Regions from separate parts of the Peribacillus sp. GL_122 genome, predicted to be linked through region 2. Evidence: riboswitches for the same ligand, from Rfam matches in the RefSeq annotation. Region 2 holds a riboswitch; the other holds the start of a gene.
What was found. Region 2 has a riboswitch for S-adenosylmethionine ahead of AC3ISB_RS05715 (methionine biosynthesis PLP-dependent protein). Riboswitches for the same ligand answer to the same signal wherever they lie in the genome.
Positions count from the first base shown of each region.

Region 1: linked by a shared signal. The riboswitch ahead of AC3ISB_RS25905 (methionine ABC transporter ATP-binding protein) and the one ahead of AC3ISB_RS05715 (methionine biosynthesis PLP-dependent protein) in region 2 are both predicted to bind S-adenosylmethionine.

Region 1 covers NZ_CM174415.1:5,310,823-5,314,034, reverse strand. Annotated here, with positions in the region: SAM riboswitch class I at 77-183, shown strand; gene AC3ISB_RS25910 (O-acetylhomoserine aminocarboxypropyltransferase/cysteine synthase family protein) at 283-1,593, shown strand; SAM riboswitch class I at 1,710-1,822, shown strand; gene AC3ISB_RS25905 (methionine ABC transporter ATP-binding protein) at 1,976-3,010, shown strand; gene AC3ISB_RS25900 (methionine ABC transporter permease) at 3,003-3,212, shown strand, end outside.
Region 2 covers NZ_CM174415.1:1,186,280-1,189,491, reverse strand. Annotated here, with positions in the region: gene fumC (class II fumarate hydratase) at 1-1,121, opposite strand, end outside; SAM riboswitch class I at 1,438-1,551, shown strand; gene AC3ISB_RS05715 (methionine biosynthesis PLP-dependent protein) at 1,638-2,750, shown strand; gene metC (cystathionine beta-lyase) at 2,747-3,212, shown strand, end outside.

The DNA of each region.
Region 1 (3,212 bases), 1.6 Mb from region 2:
GAATATTCTAACAATTTATTGACTGATTTATTCTAAAATGCTATATTTTGAATTAAGTAATGGCAGAATTTAATAGTTCTTATCAAGAGTGGCGGAGGGACTGGCCCGACGAAGCCCGGCAACCGGTATAAATTTTATATACGGTGCTAATTCCAGCAGAGTGTTGGCTCTGGTAGATGAGGTGTGTTCTTGAGACCTCTTCTTGTTGAAGTGGTTTTTTTGTTTATAAAAGGCCAGATATCATATAATTCCAACTAAATCCATAGAAAAAGGTGAAATCATATGTCAGGGAAAAAGTTGCGTTTCGAAACATTGAGTGTTCATGGCGGTCTGCAAGCTGATGAAACAGGTGCACGTGCAGTTCCTATTTACCAAAGCAATGCATATTTGTTCAAAGACACCGACCATGCAGCGAATTTATTTGGCCTAAAGGAGAATGGCTATATATATACACGGCTTCATAATCCCACGGTCAGCGTTTTTGAGGAAAGAATGGCCTTATTGGAAGGCGGTATCGGCGGGTTGGCAACAGCAAGCGGAATGGCTGCCATCTCACTTTCAATCCTGAACATTGCCGCTGCAGGTGACGAGATTGTTTCAGCCTCTACATTATATGGCGGTACGTATAACCTTTTTGAAAATACTCTTCCCAAGTATGGGATCAAAGTGAAGTTCGTTTCTCCCGATGACCCTGAAAATTTCAAAAGGGCGATTACGCCAAGAACTAAAGCCATTTTTGCCGAAACGATCGGTAATCCAAGTTTGAGGGTGCTTGACATTGAAGCGGTAGCGAAAATCGCCCATGAAGCCGGCATACCTTTAATCATTGATAATACCTTTGCAACACCGTATCTTTGCAGACCAATTGATTTTGGCGCGGACATCGTCATCCATTCCGCTACAAAATGGCTTCTGGGAAATGGAACGACACTAGGCGGTGTCATCGTGGATGGAGGGAAGTTCGATTGGAACTCGCCAAACTACCCTGGCTTCACGGAGCCTGACCCAAGCTACGACGGTCTTGTATACGCCGAGGCAGTAGGACCTGCCGCATTCATAACGAAAGCCCGAGTTCAGTTACTTCGAGACTTAGGCCCTGCGCTAAGTGCCCAAAGTGCATTCCAGTTTACGCTTGGACTTGAAACGCTGCATGTAAGGATGAAAGAGCATCTATCAAACACCAAGTCTGTCATTAAATATTTAAAAAACCATCCTGCCGTGACTTGGGTTTCGCATCCTGGTGATGAGGATCATCCCGATAAAGCCCTTGCGGATAAATATTTACCTAAGGGAGCCGGGTCTGTCGTGACTTTTGGAATACAAGGTAATCGCGAAGCTGGGGCAAAACTTATCAATTCGGTGGAATTATGGTCCCATGTGGCGAATGTAGGGGATGCGAAGAGCTTGATCATCCACCCAGCCAGTACGACCCATCAACAATTGAATGAGGCGGGTCTTGCGAAAGCGGGTGTGCGCGCCGATCAAGTCCGTTTATCCATCGGGATTGAAAATGTAGACGACTTAATAGAAGATTTGGAGCAGGCAATTGAAAAAGCGACGAATATCGTTTCCTTGACTTCCAAAACGCTTTAACCAAAGTTCCTGTCATTCTTGAACTAGAAATAATATACATTGCGCTCCTTTTTTATCTATGATAAAATTTCTCCATACTAAAGAACTTAATGATGTACAAATATTCTATATATTAGCTCTTATCAAGAGAGGTGGAGGGATGTGCCCGATGAAACCCGGCAACCGACAAGGAGATTTCCTTGGAAAGGTGCCAATTCACACAAAGTTTAATTACTTTGGAAGATGAGAGAAAGGCCTGTTTCTTCACCTGCCTTTCTGCTCATGCAGAAAGGTTTTTTCTGTTTTAATGAGGAAAACATGTGCATGATATGAGAAACAGACTAATAATGTAGAGAAATCAACTAAGTTCATAGGTTTTATTGGATAAAAGAGGTGAGGATTAATGATTACATTGACGAAAGTCAGTAAGCTGTTCCGAACAGGAAAAGGAAACAGTGAGACGATCAAGGCTGTAAATAATGTGAATGTTGAAATAAATAAAGGTGAGATTTTCGGTATCATCGGATACAGTGGAGCGGGGAAAAGTACTTTGATCAGAATGCTCAATGGATTGGAAACTCCTACAGAGGGATCCGTTGTGGTGGCTGAGAAGGAAATTTCAAAAATTAAAGGGGCTCAGCTACGTAAGGCCCGTCAAGAAATCAGCATGATTTTCCAACATTTCAATCTATTATGGTCAAGGACCGTTCAGGAAAATATTTCTTTCCCATTGGAAATTGCAGGAGTTTCTAAAACTGAACGGACCAAGCGTGTGAACGAATTGATCAAGTTAGTCGGACTGGAAGGCAGGGAAAAGGCCTATCCTTCACAATTAAGCGGAGGGCAAAAGCAAAGGGTGGGAATAGCCAGGGCTCTGGCAAATAACCCTAAAGTGCTGCTGTGTGATGAAGCGACATCTGCCTTGGATCCGCAGACTACCGACTCCATACTCGAATTGCTTGTTGACATCAATCAGCGCCTAGGATTGACGATCGTCTTGATAACACATGAAATGCATGTAATACGTAAAATCTGTCATCGCGTCGCCGTAATGGAAAACGGGCAAGTTGTTGAACAGGGTCCTGTCCTGGATGTTTTCAAGAATCCTAAAGAACAAATGACGAAGCGTTTCGTGCAGCAGGTAACGGAACCAGAAGAAACGAAAGAAACGATGGACCATTTGCTCGAACGTTATCCTGCAGGCAAAGTGATTCAATTGACCTTTGTAGGTGATCATGCAGAAAGCCCGTTGATCACCAAGCTTGTACGAAACTTCGAGTTGGATGTCAATATCGTTCAAGGTAAGATATCCCAAACAAGAAGCGGTTCATATGGAACATTGTTTATCCATCTTGATGGCACAGAGGATGAAATGCTCCGCGCAATCGAATTCATTAAAGCACAGCAGGTAGGCGTGGAGGTGATTACTCATGCTTGAAGAATTATTGCCGAATATTGATTGGGAAGACATTATTGAAGCAACGAAAGAAACGCTCTACATGACAAGCGTCTCTGTAGTGGCAACCTTTTTTATAGGCATAATATTAGGATTGATCCTGTTCCTGACAGGGAAGGGTAATATGTGGGAAAACCGGGTAATCAACGGGGTCATGAGTGCTATCGTTAATATATTCCGTTCC
Region 2 (3,212 bases):
AATAATTTTACCGTTTGCAGGAAGTTATAGATGATTACTGGCTTGAATACATTCAATTCAAAATTACCTTGGCTTGCTGCAAAGCCAATTGTAGCATCGTTACCCACGATTTGTGTTGCAATCATGGTAAGCGCTTCACTTTGTGTTGGATTGACTTTACCTGGCATGATGGAGCTGCCTGGCTCGTTTTCTGGAATGGCTATTTCGCCGATTCCGCTTCTTGGACCACTTGCCAGCCATCTGACATCGTTTGCAATTTTCATTAAATCCGCTGCCAATGCTTTTAAAGCACCGTGTGCGTAGACGATTTCATTATGGCTTGTCAATGCATGGAACTTATTATCAGATGTGACAAAAGGATATCCTGTATCAGCAGCAATTTGTTTGGCGGAAAGTCCCGGGAATTCTTTTTTTGTATTGATTCCGGTTCCTACAGCCGTTCCGCCTAGTGCAAGGTTCAATAATTTTTGGCTGCTTTCCTCAATCATCGCTAGATCTTTGTCGAGCATCGCTTTCCAACCGGAAATTTCTTGTCCCAATGTTAATGGTGTAGCATCTTGAAGATGTGTCCGGCCAATTTTCACGACATCCCAAAACTCTTTTTCTTTTGTATCGAATGTATCACGAAGAGCTTTAATGGCAGGAACCAATTTTTCAGCGACTTCCATAAAGGCAGCAATATGCATGGCTGTCGGGAAAGTATCATTGGAGCTCTGTGCCTTGTTAACATCATCATTCGGATGAAGGGTTTCAGAATCACCATTTTCTTTTAACCATTCATTTCCTTTGTTAGCGACCACTTCATTCACGTTCATATTACTTTGCGTGCCGCTTCCCGTTTGCCAAACTACAAGCGGGAAATGTTCATCTAGCGTACCTTCAAGGATTTCGCCGCAAATCTTGACAATGGCATTCTTTTTAACTTCCGAAAGATCACCAAGATCATAGTTCACTTTTGCCGCAGCTTGTTTAACGTATGCAAATGCACGAACTAATTCAATCGGCATTTTTTCGTTACCGATTTTGAAATTGTTACGGCTTCTCTCAGTTTGTGCTCCCCAATATTTATCAGCAGGAACTTTCACTTCACCCATCGTATCTCGTTCGATTCTGTATTCCATGTGTTCTCCTCCTATGTTTGCACTATTCATTGAAGACCATTTGCATATGAAATGAATAATGTCGTATTATTCTTTCTCTCCATACATTGTACAAACTTTATTATTTTAAAGCAAAAATATCCGCTGACCCTTTCACTTTTTCTGGACCCTTCATGTTTATATGAAAATTCGGATATTCTTTTTTTAGACACCTAAAGTGTAGAGGCACTAAGCTCCAATTGACCTGGTCATGAACATCCAAGCATTATCCATCACAAAATGTTCTTGACAGTATTTTGTATATATAGTAAATTCAAAAGAAATTGAATAATCTAAACTCTTATCGAGAGAGGTAGAGGGAATGGCCCGATGACACCTCAGCAACCTTCATTTGTTTCAAACCAATGAAAAGGTGCTAATTCCACAAGTTTGTGAACTTGGAAGATAAGAAGAATGACTCGTCCTTACTTAATCAAAGTCTTCTTCTTAAAGAAGACTTTTTTTTATTTTATATAACTCAAAGGAGCAGTGAAAACCATGTACAAAACTGAAACATATCTTGCTCAATTAGGAAATCGCAGCGAAACGGCGACAGGAACAGTCAATCCGCCGGTATACTTTTCAACAGCTTTTCGCCATGAAGGAATTGGCCAATCAACGGGATTCGACTACACAAGGACAGGTAATCCTACACGCCAATTATTGGAGCGTTCCATCGCCGATCTGGAAAAAGGCGACCAAGGTTATGCCTGCAGTTCAGGAATGGCCGCCATTTCCACTATCCTTGCCCTTTTTAAATCAGGTGATGCATGGATTGTCAGCGAAGATCTTTATGGCGGTACATATCGTCTGTTAGAACAAGGTTTTAAAAAATGGGGGTTGCAGTGTGACTATGTAAACACTTGTTGTTTGGAGGATATCGAAAAAGCCATCACTCCTCACACGAAAGCCATCTTCATCGAAACTCCCACTAACCCCCTTATGCAGCAAACGGACATTAGCGCTGTTGCCGCATTGGCCAAACAAAATAATTTATTGTTAATCGTTGATAACACTTTTTACACGCCTCTTATTCAACAACCCATCCTGCTTGGAGCGGATATCGTGATTCACAGTGCAACCAAGTATCTCGGTGGTCATAATGATGTGCTCGCAGGACTGATCGTTGCTAGCGGCGCTGAATTATGTGATGCACTTGCCTTCCATCACAATGGAACCGGAGCTGTCTTGAGCCCCTTTGATTCTTGGCTGTTGATGCGTGGAATGAAAACCTTGGCATTGCGGATGGAGCGTCATGAAAAGAATGCCAAGATACTTGTAGATTACTTGTCGGAACATGATTGTGTCACGGACGTATTGTATCCCGGCAGAGGCGGCATGATTTCATTCCGTATCATTGATGAATCGGCAGTCAACCCATTTTTACAATCGCTCTCTTTAATTTCGTTTGCAGAAAGCCTTGGAGGGGTTGAAAGCTTCATCACCTATCCCGCTACACAAACGCATGCCGATATACCGCTTGAAGTCAGAACGGCAAATGGAGTTTGTAATCGCCTGCTCCGCTTCTCCGTTGGCATCGAGGACAGCGATGATTTGATCCAGGACTTACAGCAAGCATTCGCATATGTAAAAAGGGAGGCACTACGATGACAGATCATGATTTTAGCTTTGAGACCAAATTACTTCATAATCAACATAAATTCGATCCTGCAACGGGCGGTGTGAGCGTTCCCATTCAGCACGCATCGACTTTCCATCAATCCGATATCGATCAATTCGGCAAATATGATTACAGTAGAAGCGGGAACCCCACTCGTGAGGCGCTGGAAGATATCATTTCCGAACTTGAGGAAGGCACACACGGATTTGCCTTTTCATCAGGTATGGCTGCCATTTCAACAGCTTTCCTGCTGTTGTCTGCCGGAGACCATATCGTCATTTCCGAAGATGTGTATGGCGGAACGTTCAGGATGGTCACTAGTGTATTGACGCGTTTCAATATTGAGCATACATTCGTTGACATGACGGACCTTGAAAGCGTCAAAGCGGCCGTTCAGCCAAATACCAGGGCCATATACATCGAGACGCCTTCAAATCCGTTACTTAAAGTGA